DNA from 2 places in the Peribacillus sp. FSL R5-0717 genome. Region 1 is predicted to be linked to the other one. Evidence: riboswitches for the same ligand, from Rfam matches in the RefSeq annotation. Region 1 holds a riboswitch; the other holds the start of a gene.
The links. A riboswitch is a leader RNA that binds a small molecule or an ion and turns the genes downstream of it on or off. The one in region 1 is predicted to bind cyclic di-GMP.

Region 1 (7,574 bases):
TTATTTACTTATCGGTAAATGGATATGGGGATAAACAAATTGCAGCCATAAAAACAGTTCTATGGAACAGATAGGGATTATTGCTTAGCATCAATGAATAAAACTTTGGTATAAAAGACTTTTGGGTATAATGGAATATTTTGAATTAATGTATTTTGTATGATTTATAGTAAACTATATGGTAAAGCACAGATATTAATTTATAAGAACTAGCCCATTATAAAAATAGTGAATAATACAGTTTATATTTTTGCCAATTTGACGATATTTTAATATGAAGATCAAACAAAGGGACTTCGCAGAAAGCGCTGTCAGATAGCTGCCATCAAAATATAAGGAGAATATTTGATGACAAAAAACAAATTTATTACGTTCGAGGAAGCTTATGAAAAGAAAGAAAGAAGCAAGAAAATTTTTATTGGGTCTTATGTTACTATTATTTTAATCTTGATTTCATTATTGACTTTTTTTCTTGGTAAATCATAACGTGTGTTTATCAAATAGGGCTGAGAAATCAGTCCTATTTTTGTGTTAAGTAGGTGAATAAGGAAGTATGCAGGGAGCTCTACTTTTGTCGAAATGGGTAGTCAAAGGAGCTAAGAGTCCTAAGACTACAAAAGAGACGATCTTTATTTTAGAATTTCTTGTTGTGGGACTATTGTGGGGAACGTTTTAGAGCTGTCCTTTGTGGTTGTCATTTTTCGGTTGGATTAGAATTATAATGAACTTTATAATATAAGAAATTAAAGACTCGGAATAAAAAGATACTCTCATCGGAGATGGGGGTGTCCGACTGTTAGGAGGAGAAAGGCAGCTTCTAGTGTTAGCCAGAGCAATCTTACGTAAACCTGCCATCCTGGTTTTGGATGAAGCGACAAGTGCATTGGATACGGAGAACGAAGCGAAGATTCAATCCGCTATTGAAAGATTAAAAGGAAAAATGACCATCATGGTCATAGCTCACCGATTATTGACGATTCGCAATGCCGATCAAGTGCTGGTCATGGATCAGGGAGAAATTATTCAGGTCGGTGAATATAACCAGTTAGCGAATGAAAAAAGAGGGATGTTTAGCAATTTATTAGGTATCCAAATGGAATCAAGCGTGTAAATATTTTACTAGAGCTAAAGTCAGGTTACTGCCAATTATGGTTTGTAATGCTGGCTTTTTTACTTAGGGATTAAAGATGAATCACTTAGTCCCCACTTAATTCGGAATATTATTTTTGTAGAATAGCAAATTCGAGATTATTTATCTAATATAAATCTATTTTTAATAAAAGTGTTGTAAAGGAAGTGCATTATACCAGTGCTTTCCGGTTGTGATGTCATTTTTTGATGAAAGATGTTGAAAAATGACATAAAAAAACGAATAGTATTAAGAGCTATTATTACGTTTTTAAGTATAATTAACATTAATATAGTTTTAAGTAGCACCATGGAAACAGGGATGCAAGAGATTTATTAATCTTGGTTAATAATGTGAAATATTCTTGAGAAAGGCAAACCTATTGAAAAGTAGGGACGCAAAATTACAGGTCTAAGGCTACATGCTAAGACGGCTGTGTTACCACAAGATGGGTGGGATTTGTCTTGGAAGTTAACAATGAAATGAAAGAATGGGTTCATCTAATTTTGGAGGCCAAAAATTTAGGATTATCCATTGAAGAAGTGCGAGAGTTCATAAAAGGAAAGAACAAAGCAGACATCAGGGGATAATAAAAATACTTAGGGAGGCTGTTAATCAGTCTTCTTTTTTTGTTTTCATTAACGTAAAAGGTATCTAGAATAAAGAACATGGCGATAATAATAAAAATGCAACCTTATTGAGGGGGATTTTTATTATGGATGTACCTATTGCCTTTTTGAAGGGAATAATGTGGGGAACTTTATTTAGTGTTCCGTTATGGTTGGCATTTTGCGGTTGGATAAAAATAATCATGAATTTAATAAAGTAAGCGCTTAATAAATTTAAATATTAAAATGAAATCTAGGCAGGATTTAACAGGATGATCATAGAAATTAGTTAGTATACATAATGCTTTAGTCTTAGTGTGCTATAATTTTGAGAAATATAGCCTATAAAAAAATAGTTAATAATACTTAAGGATTTTTGGTTATGTGCCGATATTACATTATAGGGATCAAGCAAAGGGACTTCGCAAAAGGCGATGTCAGATAGCTGCCATCAAAATATAAGGAGACTATTTGATGACAAAAAATAAATTCATTACGTTTGAGGAAGTTTATGAAAAGAAACAGAGAAGCAAGAAAATTTTTATTGGGACTTATATTACTATTATTTTAGTTTTGATTTCATTAATGACTTATTTTTTGGGGCAAGTATAATATGGAGCGTCGAAGGGGCTGAGGAATCGGTCCTTTTTTTTGTTTTTATCCACACATATTGACTAGTAGTATTCCTTTCCTTGAATATTAAGAGAATGTTAATGTTTAGTTACTTTTCTGATAATATAGTATATTCCGCTTGCCAATCCCTACTAGATATGTGATTATCAAATAAGTGAGCTATATTCCTTATTTTTGAAAATTGGATTAGGATAACAGTATGAAATGGTGGCTCAATTATATATTGGAGTGGAAATTTCTAATGGATTTTTTTGATATTTTAAAAGACACTTTTGCCAAGGGTGAGTCTGGACAAGATGTTACTGTAAATGAACTTGTGGAAGAGATTAAGGAGAAATTAAGCGGGATCATTGAACAACCTGATAGTATATAATCCGTAGAAACATATTCAACATTTTGCTCGTTTCATGGGCGAAGGTCATCTTCTTTTCTTTTATCGATGGAGGAGGCGTCAATGAATCTAAGAAATCATTTTTGATACATATACTTAAGAAGCATGTTTAATAACATGCTTCTTTTTTATCGTTTTCCCATATATATATAAATGAATGATAACCTGTGAGGGTGATGAGGGTGAGGAGACTCAGTAAGATTCCAATAGGAGTATTGACGGCTATTCTCGTGGTTTTAGCTGTAGGAGCCTGTATCATTTTTCTTTTTCCCAACGGATCAAAAAGCGTGGTTGAAGATTTCTATGAGTATGAAAGTGAAGCGGAGTTTGGGAAATCCTGGAAATTGTTAAGTTTTGAAATGAAGCAGCGGTTTCCGAATCGGGCAGATTATGTGCAAAATCGGTCACATGTATTTTTACAGCATATGGATGTGGAAACCTTTCAGTATGATGTAGGCCGTCCAAAGAAAGTGAAGAACTGGAGGCTGAATAAGGATGGAAGGCAGCATAAAACGGCCTATGAAATTCCGGTTACACAGGTCTTCAATTCTCGCTTTGGGGTGTTTACTTTGGAACAAAATTGTTATGTCGTCAAAGAAAAAGGCGAATGGCGTTTGTTATGGGATTATCAGTTTGAATAAATTCCTCTCCTTTTTCAGGCTCGAGTTCGTTTTATTGAAAAGGGAGAGGCGCTGCTCTCATGTATTGCCGAATAGATTTACTTCTCATGAAACATATTTCATTCTTGAACGGTCACTGATGGCTTTTAGAATAAACATTTTGTCCTGTTTGCTTAGCATAGCCCAGCTGCCTGCTTTGATTTTCATTTAAATCCACTCCTTTTGTTTAGGATCATTTATTATAGTTGATGAATGACGGTAGATGGAATTCCGGGTCCAAAGAATAATTGTGTCAAGTGATGAAAGGGGCAAGGGGAAGATGGAATTGTCAGCTCATATTAGATTATACCGTCTTTTCATGCCTAATAAACAACAAAAATTCCAACAAATCTCTACATTTGGTGTTCGTTTTTTGTCAGAATATTGGACGGGGAAAATGAAAAAGCTGTCAGGATGCGGGTCCGGACAGCTCTTTCATTTTTTCTTATTTGATGGATAATTGTTCTTTTAATTCGGATTGAACCTTTTCTTTTTCTTCATCCGACACAATATAATAGTAGATTCCGTCGATTTTCGTTCCGTTTCCATTTATGGACGATTGGGTAATGCTTTTGCTAGCGTCCCTGTAGTTCTTTTGGATGTCCATCATGTCATCAAACGTCAAATTCGTCTGGATATTATTACCGAGTGCAGCGAAGACTTCATCGTATTTCGTCAGGGATGAAAGGCTAGCGCCTTCCTTGATGACAGCCTCGATGATGGCACGTTGTCTGGATTGACGGCCGAAATCACCACTAGGATCATCATGTCTCATTCTTGAATAGGCAAGGGCTTCTTTCCCGTTAAGAGTATGCGTACCTTTTGCAAAATGAATGCCATCGGATGTGAAGTCCAAATCGTTTTGAACGGTCACGCCGCCGACTGCGTCAACGATATCCTTAAAGCCTTCCATATTGATCTTCATATAATAGTCGATTGGAATATCCAGGAAGTTTTCTGCAGTATCCATGGACATTTTCGCGCCCCCGAAGGCAAATGCATGGTTGATTTTATCCTGTGTCCCATGACCGACGATCTCGGTCCGTGTATCACGCGGAATGCTTAGCATTTTGACCGATTTCTTTTGTGGATTGACTGTTAAGACAATCATAGTATCTGAACGGCCTTTGTCGCCATCACGTTCATCGACACCAAGCATGAGCATCGAGAAAGGCTCCTGATCTGATAGTGCAAGGTCTTTCGTTCGTTTATCGGTGGTACGGTCTATTGGTGTATGCATCGTATCAACGGTTTTTGTCAGTGAATTCCATACGGAGTAGGCAAAGGCTCCCCCAGCTAGTATAAAAAGTAGGACAATTATCCCAACTACCTTCAGCCATGTCCGTTTCTTTTTCTTCTTTTTTTCATGTCTCATAGTTTACTTCCTTCCTCTTTTTGTAACCACTTCATCTATTATATTTAATTTCATAGTAAAAGAATAGTATATTTTGCTATTTTATAATACATTTGGCATATTTTGGTGTAACTCAAATAGAACAATTCTTCATTTAAAAGTTTAATGCTAAAGGAGTGGCTGATCGGAAAATCTACACTTCTTTGGTTATTAGTTGTGCAATTTGGCCTAGTGTTTATTTCTTTTTTAGATTCCCGATAATTAGAGTTGCATATCTTTTTTATTTTGCACTTGGGTAATCATGATTTTACAGCAAACTTTACTGGACTTGATGTTCGAAGCGGGGAAGATTTATGGGATGTTAGGGGCCAATGGATAATTCATTCTGATTAAGGATGGCGAGATCATCTCTAAGGAAAGTGTCGAGGGTCTTCGAGAGTCTAGTGGGATATCAGTGATCGGTTGGCTAAAAGGACATCATAGCTAATATGAAGGAATAATAAAGTAGCTTCGGAAAAGAGTCCGAGGTTACTTTTTTTGTTTGGAATGAGAAAAACTATGAATCTAATGAATTGGACCAGTCAAAATGGATGGAGAGTGCTCCTTCAAAATGGGTGATGAGCAAAGTCCCTCCAAGAAAGAAGGCGCATATATATGCAATACGGATATCCTTAAAGAATAAATAAGTCTTGGAGGCTAAGCACAAATGGAATTTTCAACTGAAAGTTCATCATACGAAAGTGATTCAGCGGAAAGCTCATCATACGAAAGTGATTCAACTGAAAGTTCATCATACGAAAGTGATTCAGCGGAAAGCTCATCATACGAAAGTGATTCAACTGAAAGTTCATCATACGAAAGTGATTCAGCGGAAAGCTCATCGTACGAGAGCGATTCAACGGAAAGCTCATCGTACGAGAGCGATTCAACGGAAAGCTCATCATACGAAAGTGATTCAACGGAAAGCTCATCGTATGAGAGTGAGCTCATCAGACGAGGGTGAGTTAACGGAAAGCCAATCAGATGATGAAAGTAGTTCAACGGAAAGCTAATCAGATTTAACAACTAGTTAAATTAGAACGGAGATTTACTTAAAAATGGGTGATAAGCAAAGTCCCTATTAGAAAGTAGGAACATATATATGCAGTACGGATATCCCTAGAGGATAAATAAATTTTGGAGGTTAAAGAATAAATGGAATATACAGCGGAAAGCTCCTCGTACGAAAGTGATTCAATGGAAAGTTCTTCGTACGAAAGTGATTCAACGGAAAGCTCATCGTATGAGAGTGATTCAACGGAAAGTTCATCAGATGAAAGCAGCTCAACGGAGAGTTCATCAGATGAAAGCAGTTCAACGGAAAGTTCATCAGATGAAAGCAGTTCAACGGAAAGTTCTTCAGATGAAGGCAATTCAAATGAAATCCTTTCCGAGGCTGCAGAAGAAGAAAATGAAAATTCAGCTGAGGGTGAGGGAAATGGCACTCCTCGTCGTGTGAATGTATTTAAGAAAATGTGGCTGGAAAATATGATTAAAGCATCGAAGGGTATCTATAAAGACGAAGATTGACCATACAGGTACAGCAACCAAAGAGTTGTTGTGCCTTCTTTTGTAAAAGGACATGCCGCTAGACTCATAATTGACGCTAGGATTGTAATCCATTTACTAGATACGAGGAAAATTGGCCAAGCAAGGCAATTCAAAGGGAATTTAGCTTAAGCGGTTTCTTAAGAAAGGACCTAGTCGGAGTGTTTGGCTGACAATTGTACATATTGCCTATGGATGATTAAAACACAATGGTTTACTGGTGGTTTTTTGCGGGATAATGGTCAATATATTGAACTGGATCTCTTTGGGAAATTCATGCAGTAGGGATTTTAATAGAAATAAGTTTAAATGGAATGTGGCTGTACACTTTTCTGTTTACAAACCAAAAAACTGGTCCGTGCTCAATTTAGTTTGCGTCCGTTAGATTAGTGGGATGATCAGTGCGGAATGATGAATGAACAATGGGGAGGCAGTTTTGTCAACATGAGGCATGTTGAAAGTTTTCAATAAAAAAACTCCGGATTTGAAGTGATCCGGAGTTATTTCTTTTTCTCGATATTTTCATAGACCGAGGCAAGTGCTTGTTCAAATTTCCCGCTCTTTTTCGGTTTGTAATATTTTTTGCTGCGCAGTTTGTCCGGTAAGTATTGCTGTTTCACCCAGCCATTCTCGTAGTCATGCGGATAAAGGTAGTCGATGCCGCGGCCGAGTTCGGTGGCCCCTTTGTAATGGGCATCCTTAAGATGATCTGGTACATCGCCGCTATGGCCGCTGCGAATGTCTGATAGGGCCGCATCGATTGCGACAATGGCCGTGTTCGATTTAGGTGATAGACATAACTCGATCACCGAGTTGGCAAGTGGGATCCGGGCTTCAGGGAAACCGAGTCGCTCAGCGGCTTCGACTGCAGCGAGGGCCCTGGGGCCAGCCTGGGGATTGGCAAGAGCTATGTCTTCGTAAGCGATGACTACCAAACGGCGGGCGATGCTGACAAGGTCGCCGGCTTCGACTAAGCGACCCAAATAATGAAGGGCGGCATTCACATCACTGCCGCGAATTGATTTTTGGAAAGCGGACAGGACATCATAATGGGCATCTCCATCCTTGTCATGCGAGAAGCTTTTTTTCTGCATGCATTCCTCGGCAATTTGCAGATCTATATGAATGGTTCCGGACTCATCGGGTTCGGTGGAAATGACGGCGAGCTCAAGTGCGTTAAGGGCACTGCGGACATCTCCGTTCGAAGCAGTCG
Region 2 (7,574 bases), 1.5 Mb from region 1:
CATTCAGGTAGTCGACAAGGCCTTGTAAATTCCAGCCTTCCTCATCGCCCATTGGAGCAAACGCGACAACATTTCGCTGGATGGATGCCGTGATCATCGTTTCGACGATTTCACGTAAGTTTTCACTTTCCATGACATCGAAACGCTGTTTATAGATAATTTCCCGTTGTTGACGGAGAACATCATCATACTGCAGTAATTGCTTACGTGAATCGAAGTTATTGCCTTCGACCCGTTTCTGTGCGGATTCAACGGCCCTTGTCACCATTTTACTTTGAATTGGCTGGGAATCATCCATACCTAGGCGTGCCATCATGTTTTTCATATTATCCGAACCGAAGCGGCGCATCAATTCATCTTCCATTGATAAATAGAATTGAGTGACCCCTGGATCTCCCTGACGGCCGGACCGGCCACGCAGCTGGTTATCTATACGCCTGCTTTCATGACGTTCCGTGCCGATGACAGCAAGGCCCCCAAGCTCCTTGACACCTTCACCAAGCTTGATATCCGTACCGCGACCTGCCATGTTAGTAGCGATCGTAACTGAGCCTTGATTACCCGCATTCGCAATGATTTCCGCTTCACGCTCATGGTTCTTGGCATTCAAAACATCGTGAGGGATGCCTTTTTTGGATAAATAGGCAGATATGACCTCAGATGTTTCGATGGCAACCGTACCGACAAGCACAGGCTGACCCTTTGTATAACGTTCGGCGATGTCTTCCACAACAGCTTTGAATTTCCCATCAGTTGTCGCATATATAAGATCTGCCCTGTCATCCCTGATGATATTCCTGTTTGTCGGGATCGCAATGACATTCATATTATAAATATTGCGGAATTCCTCTTCTTCCGTTTTGGCTGTACCGGTCATACCTGAAAGTTTTTCATACATCCTGAAATAGTTCTGGAATGTAATCGTCGCAAGAGTCATGCTTTCATTTTGAATTTCAAGTCCTTCTTTCGCTTCGATCGCCTGGTGGAGACCTTCACTGTAACGGCGGCCTTTCATCAAACGGCCGGTGAATTGGTCAACGATGACTATCTCGCCTTCCTGGACGACATAATCCACATCCAAATGCATGGAAACATGAGCCTTTAACGCCTGATTGATATGATGATTCAAAGTAACGTGACTAATATCGAATAAATTATCGATATTAAACGCTTTTTCAGCTCGATTCATCCCATCTTCCGTCAGCTGAACACCTTTTGTCTTTTCATCATATGTGTAGTCCGTATCTTTCTTTAAGGTTCTCACAAACGCATTGGCCTGGATATAAAGCTGAGCCGATTTCTGTGCCGAACCGGAAATGATCAATGGCGTTCTCGCCTCATCAATCAAAATCGAATCGACCTCATCGATGACAGCGAAGTGCAGCGGACGCTGTACCATTTGTTCTTTATATAACACCATATTGTCACGAAGATAATCAAAACCTAACTCATTATTCGTACTGTACGTAATGTCAGCATTATACGCTGCCTGCTTTTCTTCTTTGGAATGACTGTTCAAATTCAACCCGACGGTCAAACCGAGGAAATCATACAATACACCCATTTCGGTGGCATCACGGTGTGCCAAGTATTCATTGACGGTAACGACATGTACACCTTTACCGGTAAGCGCGTTTAAATAAACCGGCATCGTGGATGTTAAGGTTTTACCTTCCCCTGTTTTCATCTCGGAGATATTTCCATCATGAAGGGATGCCCCACCCATGATTTGAACACGGTAAGGATATAAGCCCAGAGCACGTTTTGCCCCTTCACGCGCAACCGCAAAAGCCTCGACAAGCAAATCATCAACGGTTTCCCCATTTTGATAACGCTCTTTAAACTCTTCCGTTTTGGCACGCAACTGTTCATCCGATAACGCAGCAGTCTCATCAGCCAGCGCTTCGACCTGATCGGCGATTTTTTCTAAACGTTTGATTTCTCGCTTATTCGGATCAAAAACTTTATTTAATATATTAAGCATTCAATAACGCTCCTCTATTATGGTAATGATCGTTCAATGACAAAATTCATATAAGTAAGAAGAAACACACCTTCTATTATTACTAATGCACGCTTAATTTTACCACTTCTATCATAGAGGTACAACTTCATGTCACTTCGCTGGTATAGACCTGAATGCAATTCTTGCGAAAAACAATGGATAAATGAGGAGTAAAACTGTTAAAATAGGAGAAAGTATAAAAAATATGTTGCAAACTCCCCACTATTCCATATGCAAATGTGAATTATCCATAACCTTCCATCACTAGATGCTGTGTCCTCTCTAGAGATAGCATGTCAAGGTAATCCAATACAGGCGTCATGTTTTGAATGATAAGGTGGGCTGCCGAAACTTATTAGCGGAAGATAAATAGAACATGTTTCGAGGTGGTATTGATGATTGGTGAACGTGTAAAAAAACTGCGAGAAGAAAAGAAAATGTCGATGACTGAACTTGCCGATAAAGCAGGTGTTGCAAAGTCTTATTTAAGTTCGCTCGAGCGGAACTTACAAACGAATCCTTCTATTCAATTTCTTGAAAAAATCTCCTCCGTACTTAACATCCCAGTTGATGCCCTGCTTTACGATGCACCAAATAAGGAAACCTTGGACAATGACTGGATGAAAATCGTTGAGGAAGCCATGAATTCGGGTGTCTCAAAACAACAATTCAGGGAATTCATCGAATTTAATAAATGGAGAAAAGATAAAGAAGAGTAGAATGGTAGTGCACTAGTTTACTTACATAATCCTGAAGAATACAGTTTGAATAAGCTAGACTCACAAGAATCCCAAGGAAGAATAAACCCTATAAACAGCTATGATCGAACCATTGTTTATAGGGATGTTCTCGAATTTGTTCGGAACCTATTTTCCATCGTTCTCCTCAAAAATTGCCTCAAGGCTTTCCCGTTTAAAAAAAGCAATGATTTCCTCTTTTTTGAAACCCAAGCTTCTTGCTTCAGAAATCAATTTCACCCATTCTTGATCCATTTCCACATTAGCCACCTCTTCTACCTCCTAAAATACTCTTGTATTTCAGGCAGACCAGCCATCCTAGTCACAAGGACCTTAGACCTGTGCCTTTGCGCCCTCATTTTTCAAGGAGTTTGCCTTTGTCGTGGTATTTATTACCAAATACATTACCTATAATCATATTATAACGGATACACACTCCATATATTGCTATTTTATGTCGGTAATCCACATAAATGCAAAAACTTTCATCCGACAAAATATTACAATATTAAGAAAATTTGAAGTTCAGGTGATTTTTCATAGACTAATTCAATTTCGTTTTACTCTTCTTAAAATTTCTTTGGGGTGTATTGATTCTTTCGATTGTAAGTGCATCGTGGGCTTTTTGCGAAGTCAAATCCTCACCGCAGGTCGGGCAAAGCCACTTTCCATATTCCGCACTGCTAAAAGAAGCCCTATGGCATGTATGGCAATTCTTTCGATACAAATAATCCGCACCCCTCTGCACCTTGATCAAATTGTTTTCTACAAATAACTTATTGTTCTTTTTAAAGAACTGATGATTCGAGTATAGTGCAAAAGATAGGGGTATTTGATTAGGTAAAACCAACTTTTTATCTTAATGAAGAACAAATTTTGTTCTTTTAAGTGAACATTGTATTTTTTAGAGAACCAAAAGAAGAAATCTTTTTTACGTTCTAACGGATTCTATCAACATGCAAAAAAGCACACCCCAGAGGCTGGGCTGTGCTTTTTGATATTAGAATAATAATTAACTAGGTTCAATCAATCCATAGCGTCCATCCTTTCGGCGGTACACTACGTTTGTTGTATTAGTATCCGCATTCGTGTAAACGAAGAAACTGTGACCAAGCATATTCATTTGTAAAATAGCTTCTTCACTGTCCATTGGCTTTAAATCAAAGCGTTTATTGCGGACCACTTCAATATCATTATCGTCTTCGAATTCATCCACCACTTCGTCAGCTTCCGTATTGAAGGCGAATGCATCGGGTGTAGTCGATAGATTGTTTCGGAACTTGCGATTGACCTTCGTTTTATGTTTACGAATTTGGCGTTCAAGCTTATCATTGATCAAGTCAATGGCAGCATACATATCCGCATTTTCCTCTTCAGCGCGAAGAACCAAATTCTGCATGGGAATCGTCACTTCGACCTTTGAAGTATTATTGTTCACTTTTAAATTGACTAACACATTTGCATCTGGTGTATTGTTAAAATATCGTTCTAACTTGCCAATTTTCTTTTCGACGTATTCTCGAATTGCTGGAGTTACCTCAATGTTTTCACCGCGTACGTTGTAATTCATAAAGTGAGTCCTCCTTAAATTAAGACTATACAGTTAGATTCTACAATACCCCTCCGGTTCCTTTTAGAAACACATCATGAAATATGTCGAAATAATGAAACAATTGTCGGAAGGTTTGGAAAGGGTTGATGTCTGCCCTAGCTCCATTATATCAAATGCTATGCTAGAAAGAAAAAATTAAGCCTATTTTATTTACAGAAAATTTAAAAATATTTAACATGGAAACCGTTTGGACTCCAAAAGGTAAGGAAATCAATTTCTTTTATCATAGAACACGCCATCCACTGATAGACTTTCATACGGATTCGTGTATTTATTGGAGGATTTTTTCTTCTTATTTATTTCCTGGATATCCCGATAATTGAAGGGACTGATAGATCAATTGCTGATTTAAACCGTTCCGCTCCTTCAGCTTTGCCACTTCATCGATCAATGCCGCTTTTAGCATTTCAAGGACTTCCGTTTCTTCTGGTCCTGTCAGTTCCGTCACGGTATGGATGGAGGCTGCCTGTCCCGCCGTTCCATTGGCTGCAAGAAATTCCTCGACTGCCCTTTCTCTTTCCTTATCCGTCTGACTAATCGCTTTAATCTGCTTTTGTTCCGAAATCAGCAGGGCAGTAATCGCCTCGGTATCATTCGCTTTCAAAATGGCCGTTTTTCGTATCGCCAATTGATTGAAGCTTTTATGAAGCTTGATCAATTTTTCAAGCGATCCGATGATGGTCCGTGCAGTCATTTCGCTGCCTCCTCCGCTCATAAATGAAGGACGGAAACTTGCTCCGTCCACTTCATTCAAGCTTCTTTTTCATGGAAAATTCATTTCCGGTAAAAATCGATGAGACCCTTAGCCGTTGCTTGTGCATTCAATTTATAATTTCCTTTTTCAACCTGGATTTTCAGTTCATCCACTTTTGCTTGTCTTGCAGCAAGAATCGGAGATGATTGCTGCATTTCTTTTGCCGCTGAAGAAATTTCAACTTTATCCGAGGATTTGACCTTGGATTCTTTGATATTCCCCGTTTTATTGGCTTGAAGATTATAAGGGTTAACACCTGTCATACCGACGTTATTGATTTTCATATTCCAGATCCTCTCCTTCGGTCGATTTTATAAATCCCATTATGTTTCGATTCCTTTACACATGAAAATGGCTCTGGACTGTGTTATTCTCCCTATCTTTATTATCGACAAGGAACTGATTTCTTTAATTGTTTGCTGTAATCTTTCCTTCGGCACCCATTGTCGAATATTGTTCTCAATATCGAATATTTTAACAAAAACGGCAGCATGTTTCCATGAATGAATTACCCTTTTTGCTCATCCTTCATGTAGTACGTATTTTTTTTATCATTTCCTTGAATTTCAGTCAGGCGCTTTTCTTCATTTTCAAATGCCTGCAAATCCGTAACGAGCGAATTGCCGCATTTGCCGCATAACCTTCCGCTCTTGATGTTGGCGCCGCACTTTTCACAAGGAATTCCGAGATTGGGAAACTGTGAAATTCTCAGCTTTCCGGTTCTCACAAATTTAATAATTAACCTTTCTTCAACGCCGGTTTCCATAACCACCTGCATCATGGACGCCGTTCTATTTGTTTTCTTGCGAATATATGCATACACTTTATCATATAGGGCTTCTTCTTCTTTATAACAGGCATCGCACACATCACGGAATTTCGTCATAACGAATAACGAATTACAGTTTGGACAGTTGAATACATCCATCGACGCCCCTCCTTCACCTTCACGGCGATTATTCTTCAGTACTGTATATATCGAATAATCCCGGCGATACTTTAGGAAGTTTTATTAAAATGAGCTTTTTCACCTAGCCAGGGTGATCGATGATACTTCTTTGGCCCCAGCCGTTATCAATGCCTTTGCTGCATGCCTGAGAGTTGTGCCAGTTGTGTAAATGTCATCGATGATCAAAATGGATTTATGCTCCAGCATATCAGATTGCATGACCTGAAAAACCTGCGGTAATGACATTCTCTCTTGACGAGATTTTTTTGATTGTTTTTCAGTATGGATTCTTGTCAAGGTCTCAACCGTATGAAGTCCAACTAGATCTGCCAAAGCCTTTCCCTGGTTGAACCCCCGCTCCTTAAGCCGTTCATCGCTAAGCGGGATGGCGGTTACCAGGTCAAACTCCATCTCCTTTAACCTTTCTTTCAAAAAAGGGACGAAAACCTCAGCTAACGCATAATCACCCCGGTACTTATATTTAGCAATCAGGTCTTTTAAGTATTCATTATAATGAAATAGCGCTATGTTCTTCGACAAATAGCCTCCCCATTCCCTATTCCTTTCCCATCTTGAACAATCGAGACAGAGGTCACCGGTCATATGGTCCCCTCCCAGCTCCCTTGAGCACATTGTACATGTATCTCCGGTTATCCTATTAAGTTTCCCCTCACATCCTTCACAGATTGCCCTTGCCTCGGCCTGCTTAAGCAGGCTCCCCCATGTCAAAGCTTGCTTCATTCCTTCATCACAAACTAGACATCTATTCATCCAGCAGCCCCCTTTTCATGGCATTTTTATTCATCATCTGTATATGGCGGACCGCCTCGGCCATCGCTTCACTTTTACCGTAATGAAAAAAGGTGACCGTCCCGGAAGGGTTCGCAAAGCTTCTCCCTACCCTGCCGGCAATCTGAACGAGAGCACTATCAGAAAACACTTCATGTTCAGCACCGATCACGGCTACTTCCAACCGCTCGATTGTCACGCCCCGTTCCAGGATGGTCGTGGTCAGTAATCCCGGAACGAGTCCATTCCTTAAGGCCATTACTTTTTCCTTTCGATCAGGGTGCCGGGAGTGGACAATCGATAATTCAGGAGACAGCCTTTGAAACAGCGGAAGGACTTGCTCCATTACTCTGATGCTTGGAAAAAACAATAGGAAGGGGATATTCTGGTTAAGGCGCTCACTTACCCATGCGTTGATTTTCGATGGAATCTTTTGTTGAAGGAATAGTTTTTGCCAATTGCCGCTCCACTTCATTTCAGGAACGGGGATTGGCTGGCGATGATAACGGGCCGGGATTATGAAGGCTCTCAATTTGCCGCTTCGGTATAGCCGCCGCATCCGTTTCGAAGGTGTGGCGGTCAAGTAGATGGTTGCCGCGGATACCTTTTTCGACTTATTAACCGCATAATGCAGCGAATCATCGATTGAGTAGGGAAACGCATCGACTTCATCAACAATGATGACATCGAAAGCTTCAATAAAACGGAAAAGCTGATGGGTCGTGGAA

Region 2: another riboswitch for cyclic di-GMP. It lies ahead of sinI (DNA-binding anti-repressor SinI); the one in region 1 lies ahead of NYE65_RS03995 (anti-repressor SinI family protein).

Annotation. Positions count from the first base shown of each region.
Region 1 covers NZ_JBBOOF010000001.1:798,112-805,685, reverse strand. The annotation lists partial or broken gene NYE65_RS04000 (ATP-binding cassette domain-containing protein) at 764-1,111, shown strand; cyclic di-GMP riboswitch class I at 1,492-1,575, shown strand; gene NYE65_RS03995 (anti-repressor SinI family protein) at 1,594-1,719, shown strand; gene NYE65_RS03990 (hypothetical protein) at 2,212-2,349, shown strand; gene NYE65_RS03985 (hypothetical protein) at 2,612-2,743, shown strand; gene NYE65_RS03980 (hypothetical protein) at 2,944-3,402, shown strand; gene tagU (polyisoprenyl-teichoic acid--peptidoglycan teichoic acid transferase TagU) at 3,866-4,795, opposite strand; gene NYE65_RS03970 (hypothetical protein) at 5,471-5,815, opposite strand; gene NYE65_RS03965 (hypothetical protein) at 5,969-6,343, shown strand; gene NYE65_RS03960 (replication-associated recombination protein A) at 6,862-7,574, opposite strand, start outside.
Region 2 covers NZ_JBBOOF010000001.1:2,301,626-2,309,199, forward strand. The annotation lists gene secA (preprotein translocase subunit SecA) at 1-1,984, opposite strand, end outside; gene NYE65_RS11265 (helix-turn-helix domain-containing protein) at 2,401-2,724, shown strand; gene sinI (DNA-binding anti-repressor SinI) at 2,872-3,012, opposite strand; cyclic di-GMP riboswitch class I at 3,043-3,128, opposite strand; gene hpf (ribosome hibernation-promoting factor, HPF/YfiA family) at 3,755-4,312, opposite strand; gene NYE65_RS11280 (flagellar protein FlgN) at 4,647-5,048, opposite strand; gene flgM (flagellar biosynthesis anti-sigma factor FlgM) at 5,129-5,392, opposite strand; gene NYE65_RS11290 (TIGR03826 family flagellar region protein) at 5,617-6,036, opposite strand; gene NYE65_RS11295 (ComF family protein) at 6,136-6,828, opposite strand; gene NYE65_RS11300 (DEAD/DEAH box helicase) at 6,821-7,574, opposite strand, start outside.